DNA from 4 places in the Pseudoalteromonas sp. SIMBA_162 genome. Region 3 is predicted to be linked to each of the others. Evidence: predicted binding sites of a transcription regulator. Region 3 holds the regulator's gene; each other region holds the start of a gene.
What was found. The regulator LexA, encoded in region 3, represses DNA repair genes until DNA is damaged. The targets are predictions, from matches to a motif close to TACTGTATNNNNATACAGTA.
Positions count from the first base shown of each region.

Region 1: a site for LexA is predicted at 1,764-1,783, ahead of ruvC (crossover junction endodeoxyribonuclease RuvC). Genes of this name have one in related genera too.
Region 2: a site for LexA is predicted at 1,820-1,839, ahead of R0J88_RS02860 (YebG family protein). Genes of this name have one in related genera too.
Region 4: a site for LexA is predicted at 1,799-1,818, ahead of R0J88_RS15200 (DNA topoisomerase III). Genes of this name have one in related genera too.

Region 1 covers NZ_JAWJBQ010000030.1:27,711-30,918, forward strand. The annotation lists gene R0J88_RS17075 (ABC transporter permease) at 1-1,702, shown strand, start outside; gene ruvC (crossover junction endodeoxyribonuclease RuvC) at 1,832-2,356, shown strand; gene ruvA (Holliday junction branch migration protein RuvA) at 2,359-2,976, shown strand; gene ruvB (Holliday junction branch migration DNA helicase RuvB) at 2,984-3,208, shown strand, end outside.
Region 2 covers NZ_JAWJBQ010000003.1:1,523-4,730, reverse strand. The annotation lists gene putP (sodium/proline symporter PutP) at 1-1,381, shown strand, start outside; gene R0J88_RS02860 (YebG family protein) at 1,453-1,767, opposite strand; gene R0J88_RS02855 (ComEA family DNA-binding protein) at 2,085-2,381, shown strand; gene R0J88_RS02850 (DUF6170 family protein) at 2,392-2,694, opposite strand; gene dsbB (disulfide bond formation protein DsbB) at 2,700-3,208, opposite strand, start outside.
Region 3 covers NZ_JAWJBQ010000017.1:28,819-32,026, reverse strand. The annotation lists gene coxB (cytochrome c oxidase subunit II) at 1-637, opposite strand, end outside; gene lexA (transcriptional repressor LexA) at 1,054-1,671, opposite strand; gene R0J88_RS13150 (PaaI family thioesterase) at 1,848-2,291, shown strand; gene R0J88_RS13145 (hypothetical protein) at 2,293-2,673, opposite strand; gene R0J88_RS13140 (hypothetical protein) at 2,920-3,208, shown strand, end outside.
Region 4 covers NZ_JAWJBQ010000021.1:62,024-65,231, reverse strand. The annotation lists gene R0J88_RS15200 (DNA topoisomerase III) at 1-1,786, opposite strand, end outside; gene R0J88_RS15195 (flagellar motor protein MotB) at 1,946-2,866, opposite strand; gene pomA (flagellar motor protein PomA) at 2,869-3,208, opposite strand, start outside.

The sequences.
Region 1 (3,208 bases), on a different contig from region 3:
TGCAGTAGCGATTGCTGTATCAGCCAAACGATACTGCGAGCGCCAATATGACCCTGTTGCGATGATGAAAACATTGGGCGGCAGTCGCTCAATGATCCGTAAAATTTACATGCTTCACTTATTGCTTGTATGTGCAATGGCTGTGAGTATAGGTTTATTGATTGGTTACGGCTTGCAAGAAATAGCCACCGGATACCTTTCAAAAAGTATGGGAAGCGAATTGCCCATGGGTGGATTTAAGCCTTGGCTTGTAGCAATTAGTACGGGTGTAATTTGCGCCGTTATGTTTTCTATTAAACCGTTGTTTGATTTGTTCGATATTCCGCCGCTTAGGGTACTGCGTCGTAATTTAGGTGACAAACTAGCGGTGAGCCGCGTGCACTTGGGTATGAGTGCATTGACCGTGTTTTTGTTAATGTGGTTATTTAGTAACAATATAAAAATAACGCTAATATTATTTATAACCACACTAACTTTAATTGGCGTGTTGTTTTTAATATCTAAACTTATATTTGGCGGTGGCCGGAAACTGGGTTTAAAACCAGGTAATAGCTGGTCATTGGCTATTGCGTCGATTCAAAAGCGTGCCAATGTAAATGCAGTTCAACTTATTAGTTTTTCGCTCGCCATTAAGCTGCTTTTGTTTTTAGTTGTGCTTAAAAATGACATGATTGCTGATTGGCAGTCGCAATTACCAAGCGATGCGCCAAATGCATTTTTAGTTAATATTACGCAAAACGATCTTGAACCAATCAATAACTACCTTGCTGAGAAAGATATATTAGTGTCTGACTTCTACCCAACGATTCGAGGGCGTGTTAACGCGGTAAATGGTGAGTTGGTTGCACGGGAAGTATCTCTTCAAGACAATGAGAAAAAAGACGAAGAAGCGCGTTCGGGTATTGGCCGTGAGCTAAACTTAACGTGGCTTAAAAATGTACCGGCTCAAAACGAGATAATTCAAGGCGAGTGGTTTGGTGAAAACGCAGTGGCCGAGGCATCAGTTGAAGAGTCGATGTTAGAGCGCCTTGATGTGGAAATTGGCGATACACTTACCTTTTTAATTGGCGCGCAGTCGTTCGATGCTAAAATTACCAGCGTTCGTACAGTTAACTGGGCAACGCTTAAACCCAACTTCTTTATTATACTCAGCCCTGATGTACTTAAAGATTTTCCGGCAACGTATATTTCGTCGGTTAGGATAGAACCTGAGCAAAAGCGCGACTTTAGCCAACTGTTGCGCACCTATCCAACCATTACTGCAATCGATGTAGACAACTTTGTAAAGCAAATACAAACCACAATATCTCAAGTCTCACTCGCCATTGGTTTTGTACTTGCCATTGTTGTTTTGTGCGGTGCATTAGTACTGATTTCGCAAGTGCAAGCGAGCTTAGGTGAACGCATGCAAGAAATTGTAATTTTAAGAACATTAGGTGCTAAAAGCCGTTTAATTAAAAACGCGACCTTGTACGAGTTTTTATTATTAGGTGGCTTAGCCGGTTTAGTTGCTGCATTTTTTAGCGACTTAGCGCTTTTGATTGTGCAGCAACAAATGTTTGAACTTACGGGCAAGCTTCATCCACATATATGGATTATAGGCCCGCTTGCTGGTGGTTTATTTGTAGCCGGGTTGGGTTATTTAATGATTGCCCGTACCCTTAAACAAAACACCCAAGGGTTAGTTCGCGCTTTAGGGTAAACTAACTATTATTGCGCTTAAAATGCTCGCTATTTAAGCGAGCATTTTTGTTTTTGCTTGGTACTGGTATTTTATACAGTGCTCTGGCATTATTAGCCTAATTTACAATAAAAACAACGAGAATGTGATTTGGCCATTATTTTAGGGATCGACCCAGGATCGCGTTTGACTGGTTACGGTGTAGTTGCTCACCAAGGTGCTAAATTTACTTATTTAGGCAGTGGTTGTATAAAATTAGCCGATCATCCTTTTCCGGTACGCCTTAAAATGATTTACCAGGGCATCACTCAACTTGTTGAGCAGTTTTCGCCTGAAACGTTTGCTATAGAAAAAGTATTTATGGCTCATAATCCCGATTCTGCATTAAAACTTGGCCAAGCGCGTGGTGCTGCCATTGTGGGTGCTGCAATGGCTGATTTGCCAGTGTTTGAGTATTCGGCAAGGCAAATTAAACAAGCTGTAGTAGGCAACGGTGGTGCAGACAAAAGCCAAGTCCAGCATATGGTAAAAAATATTCTAAAATTACCAGGTACGCCTCAAGCCGATGCAGCAGATGCATTAGCAATAGCAATTTGCCATGCTCATTCAGAACAAAATTTAATTAAACTAGCGGGAAGCGCAAGCAAAACCGTTAGAGGACGCTTAAGGAAATAACAATGATAGGCCGCTTAAATGGTATTTTAGTTGAAAAACAACCCCCCGAAATTTTACTTGAAGTAAGCGGCGTGGGTTATGAAGTACAAATGCCAATGACCTGTTTTTACGACTTACCAAAAGTGGGTGAAAACACGATTGTTTATACTCATTTTGTAGTGCGTGAAGATGCGCAGTTACTGTTTGGTTTTAATAATAAAACAGAGCGCGCATTATTTAGAGAGCTTTTAAAAGCTAATGGTGTAGGGCCAAAACTCGGGCTCGCTATTTTATCGGGAATGTCGGCGCAACAGTTTGTTAGCTGTGTAAATAATGAAGATGCTACATCGCTGGTTAAATTACCGGGTGTGGGTAAAAAAACAGCTGAACGTTTAGTGCTTGAGATGAAAGACCGTCTAAAAGATTGGGGTAATGATTTATTTACACCATTTAGCGATAGCGCAGTTATAGAGCCTCACAGCGATGCATTAGTGGCTAATAATGCAGCGGATGATGCCGTTTCTGCACTTGTTGCATTAGGGTATAAATTGCCACAGGCACAAAAAGCAGTAAAATCGGTGAGTAAACCGGATATGTCTACTGAGGTTCTTATAAAAGAATCTTTAAAATCGATGTTGTGAGTAACCCATGATTGAAGCGGATCGCTTAATTGACGCGACTGAAAAAACAAATGAAGACTCGATTGACCGAGCAATTAGGCCAAAACTGTTGGCTGATTACCGAGGTCAACCGCATGTTAAGCAGCAAATGGAAATATTTATTGAAGCTGCACGCAGCCGCGATGAAGCGCTTGATCATTTATTAATATTTGGTCCGCCAGGTTTAGGAAAAACCACGCTGGCGAATATTGTA
Region 2 (3,208 bases), on a different contig from region 3:
TTATATGCTGGGTGGTAGAAACTTGTCGCCAAGTGTTGCAGCACTCTCAGCGGGTGCTTCAGATATGAGTGGCTGGATTTTAATGGGGTTACCTGGCGCCATGTTTGTTACTGGCTTAAGTAGCACATGGATTGCATTTGGTTTAATTGCCGGTGCATGGTTAAACTACTTTTTAGTCGCGCCGCGTTTAAGGGTTTACACTGAAAAAGCGAATGACTCTATTACCATCCCTGATTACTTTTCTAACCGATTTAACGATAAATCAAATTTACTCCGAGTTGTGTCGGCTGTTGTAATTATTGTGTTCTTCACACTTTATACCTCTTCAGGTGTTGTTGCCGGTGGTAAACTATTTGAGAGCTCATTTGGCTTAAGCTACGAAATGGGGCTATACATCACAACGGGTGTTGTTGTTTTGTATACACTCTTTGGCGGCTTTTTAGCGGTTAGCTTAACTGACTTCGTGCAAGGCTGTATTATGTTTATTGCACTTATTTTAGTACCCGCTGTAGCTTACTCTTTATTAGAGCAACCACTGCAGTCAACCCTAAACAGTGTTAATCCAGACATGCTAAGTTGGATAGGCGCAGGGTCTGCGCTAGGTATTATTTCAGCAATGGCGTGGGGCTTGGGTTACTTTGGTCAACCACATATCATTGTTCGCTTTATGTCGGTGCGCAGTGTTAAAGATATGCCAACAGCACGTCGTATTGGTATGTCTTGGATGATTGTTGCTGCAATTGGTGCAGTAGGTACGGGTATTTTTGGTGCAGCATACACTTATGAAAATAATATAGTTGTGGATGATCCTGAAACTATATTCTTGATCCTGTCAGAGCTGTTGTTTCATCCACTTATTGCTGGCTTTTTACTTGCAGCAATATTAGCTGCAATAATGAGTACAATTTCATCTCAGCTATTAGTAAGCTCAAGCTCACTAACGGAAGATTTTTACAAAACATTTTTACGTAAAGAAGCCAGTGACGCAGAGCTTGTACTAGTAGGGCGCATTAGTGTGTCGATTGTTGCAATACTTGCTATTTACCTCGCATACGATAGAGACAGCTCTATTTTAGACTTAGTGAGTAATGCATGGGCTGGCTTTGGTGCTGCATTTGGTCCGCTTGTATTGTTTAGCCTTTACTGGAAACGTATGAACTTTGCGGGTGCGCTTTCAGGTATGGTTGTGGGTGCAGTTACTGTTTTACTATGGATTTATGGCCCATTCACAATCAACGGTGAAAGTTTAAGTAGCGTAATGTACGAAATTGTCCCAGGCTTTATACTTGCAAGTATTGCTATTGTAGTTGTAAGTTTAGCAACCAATGAGCCTAACTCAGATATAACAACGTTATTTGATGAAGTTGAAAAAGAGCTTTAATTAATATTCGTTTTTATAAAAGCTATAAAAAAGGGAGCAACTAAGTTGCTCCCTTTTTATTTGCAAAATGTTTAGCTTGCTTGTTTAGCGTTGTTATCGTCAATAGATGCAACGTTATCTGATTTTTTATTTTTACTTGCCGCTTTAGTCGTAGGCTCTTTGGCACCTTTAAGTACCGACATAAAGTCGTCTTTACTTTTTGCTATTTCTAACGCAAGCGATTCTATTTGTTGCTCACTCAGTGGCACGTCTACTTTTTCTAGCATCAGCTCAAGTGATTCTGCTATGTCTAGCATTTTGTCATAGGCATCAGCTTCTTTCTTAGTAGTAAACGTCATACGCTCGACTCCGTTTCGTTCTACAACATATTTAACAACAACAGCCATGATTTCTCCTGCAAACTTGCTTGGCACTGTGGTTTATAAAAAACCATAAGATTACTGTTTTTATATACAGTAAAGGTTTGCAAGTAAATATGCAAGCGCAGAGTTGTAATTTTTAAGTGTCTTAAATTTGACAAAAAACGGTAACTTAACTTTATTTAATATATCACTTGGTTGTACCAGCTGCATTTTAAGGATTTCGGATAAAAGTGATGATGCATTTAGGTACTTCCAAAGTGGCTAGCCTCGCGTTTGTCATTTATGGTCTTCCCTAATAATTAAAATAAATATGTTCTAAAATGGACAATAAGGACGAATAAATGAAAATATTTAAACTTTTACTTATAGCAAGTTTGCTAAGTATCCTACCCATTACTACCTCTTACGCGCAATTACCTGAAGTGAGCAAATCTATGGCTCCCATCGAAGCGGTAAGTATTAATGATGCAGATGCAAAAATGTTGGCTAAACTTCCTGGAATTGGTAAAAAGAAAGCACAAGCAATAGTAAATTACCGAGATGAAAATGGTTCATTTACAAGCCTTGAGGACTTGGCCAAAGTGAAGGGGATTGGCAAAAAAGTAATGGCTAAGTTAGAAGGAAAAGTTAAACTTTAGCAAAAGGGCGCTAAGCGCCCTTTTCATGTTGTTGTAGTGCTTCGTCTAAGTTTTTTCTGGCAAAATTTATATCGACCGGAGCGGTTAATAACGGATAAAAAAGCCCACCGAGTATTAAAAAGGGAATGATTATCCAACCTTCAAAAAGTGTAAATATTAAAAACAACGGGCTTAATAGCAATATTTTGATAATACGCAGTAATACACGGTCGGTAGGTGACAGCATTGATAAAGACCGTGCTATAACAAGCTGTCTCTCGCGTATTTTTAAATGTTGCAACTGTTTAAGTTGACTAGAAAAAAAGGTAAACATAATTATTAAACCGTTCTTTTTAGTATTAAGCGACTACCTAATACAATAAAAAATGTTAGAGCGAATAGCCCAAAAATAATTTCCATCCAAGCCGGCATACTGAGCGATAAAAACTCCCAATCTATGTTACCGCAATCGCCAGTGGCTTCAAAAAAGCTCGGTATCCATTCATGCAGCGGCATAAACGATGGAAAGTTAGGCTCAAACTCGCAGCTAAACGCAAACGGATCTGTTGTTGTTTGCATATCTATGTGCTCACGGGCAATTAAATACCCCCAAATGCTCGATACTCCCCAAGTAATGTAAGCAACTATACGCATTATTTTACTTTGTGGATTAATTGACCCAACAATACCCGCGCCAAGTAATCCTAACACCGCGGTACGTTGATAAATACACATAATGCAGGGCGCTAACCCCATTTTATATTGAAAAAACAATGCGGTTACTTCTAGCATAAAAACAATCGCAGTGAATAAAAGCCAAGGTGTTCGTTGAGTCGGTAATTGCGCAA
Region 3 (3,208 bases):
TGTTGGTCCATGTTTCGTTAATAAAGCCTGGATTGGCGTCTTTTTTAACGGCAAAGTCTGGTACCCACCAAGAGTGGATAACATCATCTGAGGTCATTAAAAAACGAATTTTTTGATTAATTGGTAGTACGAGGGGTTTGTCTACCTCAAGTAAATAATTTGGGTTTTTATCAGCTAAATTAGTTATTTCATCCTGAGGAGTTGCAAGCATTGAGTAAAACTCTACATCTTCTCCCATGTATTCATAATGCCATTTCCACTGTGAACCTGTAACTTTAATTGTTAAGTCGGCTTTACTGGCATCTTCCATCGCTATTAACGTTTTTGTAGCAGGCACTGCCATAGCAATTAAAATAACAAATGGAATGGCGGTCCAAAGAATTTCTACTTTGGTACTTTCATGGAATTGAGCGGGAACCGCTCCTTTAGATTTGCGATGATGAATGAGTGCCCAAAGCATAATGGCAAACACTATTATCCCAATCACACAACATATAAAAAATATGGTCATGTGTAATTCGTAAACATTTTCACTTATATCTGTAACGCCTTTACGCATATTAAATTGGCTATTTGCCAAGGCTAACTGCGGAAAAACACACAATATAAGCCACAAGGTACAACTAAGTTTACCCATGTGACGACTCCTTTGATGCTGTTGCTAGTGCAAAGCGAAGAGGCATACGGCTTAAACGCCAATTCGTTATTTTTATTTTTTTATTAATGCCGTTTTATTTATAAAAATTGGCATTCACTGCGCTAGCAACAAATTTATTGTGTGTGCTCAAAGCTTAAAAGCGATGAGTATTGCCAGCGTCAGTTCATTAACAATTAGTTAATATTTAACCAGCATGCAAGTTTTTTGTATTAAAAACAAACAATAAATATGTAAAAAGTAGAGCGTTGATTTAGTTTAGCGTAGAAAAAAGTAGCTAAAATCGAGAGGTAGTAAGGGCTAAGGATGAAATGAAAGAGTGTCAATAAAAAACAAATAAATTTAAAAAAATAAAAATACGCACCAAAATAGTGCGCAATTTATAAAATAAGAAAGAACTACATCCAGTCCGCGTTACGAATTACACCCACTGCCAAGCCTTCAATGTTGAACGACTCAGTTTCAAGATCGACCTTAATTGGTGCAAACTCGTCATTTTCAGCATGAAGCAACACCTGGCGACCCGCCTTTTCAATGCGCTTTACGGTTACATCGTCATCAACACGGGCAACCACAACTTGACCATTTTCAGCCACTTGTGTTTTATGCACAGCAAGTAAATCGCCATCCATAATGCCTATATCTTTCATACTCATACCGTTTACGCGCAGTAAAAAGTCGGCAGCTGGTTTAAACATTAATGGGTCAATTTTACAGTGGCTTTCAACATGTTCTTGCGCCAAAATAGGGGAACCTGCCGCAACTCGGCCAATAAGCGGTAAACCTAATTGTTCTGGCTCCTCTTCTTCAACAAGTTGAATTCCACGGCTTGCGCCAGGTTTCATTTTAATCACCCCTTTTTTGGCAAGGGCTTTTAAATGTTCCTCAGCGGCATTTGCACTTTTAAACCCTAACGTTTGTGCTATTTCGGCACGTGTAGGCGGCATACCAGTGTCTTTAATAAACACTTTAATTAATTCGAGTATTTGAGCTTGGCGTTTAGTTAATGGGCGCATACAACTGGTTTTCCATACAGTACATTTAACTGTGAGTATATACAGTTAAATAAAAATCGCAAATTTAAATTATTCGTTCAAATAGCCAAATTACTTGCTTACGTGTACATTTTAGGGGCTTTCTAAAATAGCCTATAAAAATAGTAACTTGCTACATTAAATTTAAAGGAGTCTATATGAGTATTTGGCATCAACCCATTACATTAGCATTGTGTAAACAATTGGACGAAGGCATTAATGGCCAAGGGACGCTAATGAAAACCATGGGAATCGAAATAACAGAGATAGGCGACGATTATCTAGTAGCAACTATGCCTGCAATCCCTGCACACCATAACCCTATTGGCATGGTTCATGGCGGCGCAAACGTTGTACTCGCCGAAACCGTAGCTAGCTATGCTGCTAATTTTGTGGTTGATTTCACAAAGTTTTACTGTGTTGGGCAAGAAATAAGTGCAAGCCATTTAAAGGCTTCTCGCAATGGTACATTAACGGCAACAGCACGCGCATTTCATATTGGAAAACGAAGCTCTGTTTGGGAAATAAAAATTACAAACAGCCGCAACGAGCTATGCTGCGTATCAAAAATGACCGCAGCCGTTGTTGAGCGAAAGACGTAAGTTATTTTTCGAGAGGGTAAATTGTTATTTCCATACCCGCGCCAATAGCAGATATACGCAGTAGTGTATCTGCATGTAAAGCTTGATTAAAACACTTTGGCGACGTGCCTGACTCAAACCCTATATCAAACGTTCTACGTGAGCAGCTCAACCATTGCTTTAATGCATTGCGTGAACATGACTCAATAAGCTCACATATATGGTTTATTGCTTTGTCTGGTGATTTTACATCGCCAGCTACCTCAATACGTGCTAATTGACGGTATTCGTCTTTGTCATAATGTAAAATCGTTGCGACTTTTTTTAGGTCGGCCACCAGCACACTAATATCTTGTTTTGACTCAAGCTCTAGATCTACATTTAAAAATTGAATTTCCGACATTGTCTCGTATTTATCCTCTAATGGTTACCATGCAAACTTTAACGCAGTTTTACCTTTATACCAAATCAACACCCTATAAATAGACGTTTTATATGGTAATACTCTTATTTTAGAGTGCGATTGCTACTTACAATTGGCGCTATTGTGCTGAAACGCTATTTTAATGCACTAGTGCGACATTTTGTCGCACTCACCTTGCTCAACCATCGCGTAAAATGTCTTGTAAAAATAATAAGATAAACACACATGAAAAAAACTTTTAAACCAGCACGTAAACTTCATAAATGGTTGGGCTATTTATTAGGAATACAAATACTAGCTTGGTTGCTTGGCGGTTTGGTTATGAGCGCCATCCCGCTTGAAAAAGTACATGGTAAACACCTAGCAACACGCACCCTAGTTAACCCCTTTAAAAGCAGCGATTACGTGGCATCAATTGATAATATTGTTTCGCAAGTCACTAATCCGACTAAAATAACCTTTGCACATTTTTTATCTACCCCACTTATAACTGTAACCAGTGAAGGCAACCCTC
Region 4 (3,208 bases), on a different contig from region 3:
CCAGCAGCGGTTGTAAAAATTGTTGGTAGCTCATTGCTTGTTGAGCAATGCTGCCTAAACTCGCTTCCCACTTTGCTGTTAAGTCAGGACTTGCTAAACCTTCAGGCAAAACACTAATTAATGCAAGGCCTGTTTCGGTAGCTTTGATTGTTTTGCCTTCACGCTTTAAAAAACGCCGTTTAAATAACAACTCTATAATGCCTGCACGAGTAGCCTCTGTACCTAAACCATCAGTATCTTTTAGTATTTTTTTGATATGTGGATCTTTTACATAACGGCTAATCCCCGTCATAGCACCTAGTAAAGTTGCATCAGTAAAATGAGCGGGAGGTGAAGTAAGCTTTTCGACTACATCACCTTGTGTACATACCAGGTCCATCCCTTTTTCAAGGTAAGGTAAAGTAGCCTCTTCTTTTAATTCTGATTTACCCATTAATACCTTAAACCCCAAACTGACTTCTTGTTTAGCGTTGGCTTTAAATAACCCACCAGCAATTGTCACCTCTGCTTTAGTTTCGTTATAAATATAGTCTGGGTAAAACTGAATCAAATAATGCCTACAAATAAGCTGATACACTTTTGCTTCATCCTTGGCTAAGCTAGCTGACTTTAATTGCTTTGCCGTAGGTACAATAGCGTGATGCGCAGCTACTTTTGCGTCATTAAAGCACTTACTGCGCTGCTTAGCATTTGCACCATTTACTAACTCCACTTTTTGACCGTCATTAGTTGCAATTGCTTTTAAAATTGAAGGTGCATCTAAATGATGTTCTTTAGGCAAATAACGATTATCTGAGCGAGGATAAGTAATTAATTTATGGCGTTCATAAAGTGTTTGGCAAATATCAAGCACCTGTTGGGCAGCCATACCAAATGCCTTTGCTGCATCTATTTGCAGTGTTGATAGATTATAAGGTAGAGGTGCACTTTGCTTTTTTTGTTTTTGTTCAAGCGATGTCACCTCTCCTGTTTGATTCGTTATACGCGAAGCCACGTTTTCGGCCAATGCTTTATTTAGCACTCGCCCCTCTTCATCTTGATAAGGTTCGCAAGCTTTACTCGGTACCCATTTTGCTTTAAATACCTGCTTCTCAGGAGTAACTAAACTAGCTAGCACCTCATAAAATGGTTTTGATATAAAATTAGCTATCTCAGTGTCACGATTTACCACTAAGCCCAAAATTGGCGTTTGTACGCGCCCAACTGAGAGTACATTACCAAACCCTGCTTTTTGTCCCGCTAAAGTATAAGCCCGAGTGAGGTTCATACCAAAAAGCCAATCTGCTCGTGAACGTGCAAGTGCTGATACACTTAATGGAATAAATTCCCGATTAGAGTGCATACTACTAAGCGCTTTTTTAACTGCAGCTAAGTTTAAATCGTTTATAAGTAGACGCTGAATACCTTGCTTTTTAGCTTTGCTTATTTTGGCTTGTTCTATCACTTCATCTACAAGTAACTGCCCTTCACGGTCGGGATCGCCAGCATGAACTAACGTTGATGCCTGTTTGATTAGCTTTTTTAAAATAGTTAATTGCTTACGAGTTTTAGGTTTAGCTTTTAACCGCCATTGCTCAGGTACTATAGGGAGATGTTCTAATTGCCATTTTTTATAGCGTTCATCGTAATCATCAGGTTCAGCTTGTTCTAACAAATGGCCAATACACCACGAGACACAATCACCATTTGCGACTTCAATGTAACCGTCGTGTTTTTTATGTGGTTTTGGGAGCGCATCTGCAATTGCACGTCCAAGTGATGGTTTTTCTGCGATGTAGAGTTTCATGTGCTGGCCTACAACTGGTTATATAAACAGTAGTTTAGCATAACTATTTTAAAGAGTGAGAGTTTTTGATTTATTGTCGGTTCAATAGATAGATACTGGTAATAATTTGTAAAACTTAAAGCTGGGCTACTAATTAAGCCCAGCTTTATAATTTGAGCATTATCTCACATCAATAGGATCAGACTCTTTTGCCTTACCTTGTAATATAGATATTTCAACTCGGCGATTCCGGCGTCGGTCTTCATTTGTCTCGTTAGGCACAAGCGGCCGAGTTTCAGCTCGCCCTACAACCATCATTCGTGTCTTATCAAACCCTTGAACTGTTTGCAATTCGCTAGCAACAGCCACTGCACGCTTAGACGACAAATCCCAGTTATTTACGTATAACTCATTTGATACCTGAAAATCATCTGTATGCCCTGATACTGTAATTTCACCTGGTACGTCTTTTAAAAGTTCGCCAATGTCTTGAATAATCGGTTTAAACTTAGGTTGTAAAAAAGCACTGCCCGAAGGAAACGAGCCATTTTCTCTAATACGAATAATAATTTGCTGACCTAATGATTCAAGTTCTATTGCACCATCTATTATTTGCCTTTCTAACTGCTGCGCTATTTTTTTAACCAGCTCATTTGTTTGCTCTTGATCTGCAGCGGATATTGCTTGTTCTGATGACTGCTCTTGTGAGGTACTTCTAGATTCACCGCCACGTTTATCGCCTCGCTGTTCTTGCCTGCCGCCCGCTGAACTTTCATCACCAGCCTGAAACTCTAGCATTTGCTGGGTCATTTCAACGGTTTGCTGTTGAATAGTTTCAATGGGTGTAGGCTCTGGCTTACCTGGGGTAAATTCCATAGCGATAACCGATGTCCCTTTTGGGATATCTTTAACTTCGATTTTATTTTGCACACCAAAAGCAAACTTCATAGAACCTGCAATTTGCTTGAATTTAAGTACATCCATTTCTGAGAATGCCAATAAGAGTACAAAAAAGCACATTAATAGCGACATTAAATCAGCAAATGTACCCATCCAAGCAGGCAAACCGGGGGGTGGGCATTTGCACTCTTCATCAGACATGGTTACTCCTCGGTATCAACTTTACGTTTAGACTCAGCCAAGTAGTTTTTCAAAATACCTTCAATAACTTTGGGGTTTTGACCATCTTGAATTCCTAAAATAGCATCAAGAATCAAACGCTGATTCATCGCTTCTTCGTCTTTACGCAGCTCGAGTTTTACCTGAATCGGAATTGCTACTACATTCGCCAAAAATGCACCATACAGAGTGGTCAATAGTGCCACGGCCATTGCAGGTCCGATAGCTTTGGGGTCGTCCATGTTTGATAACATGGCAACGAGGCCTATCAATGTACCAATCATTCCCATTGCGGGAGCTATGTCGGCAAGTGCTTTAAATAAG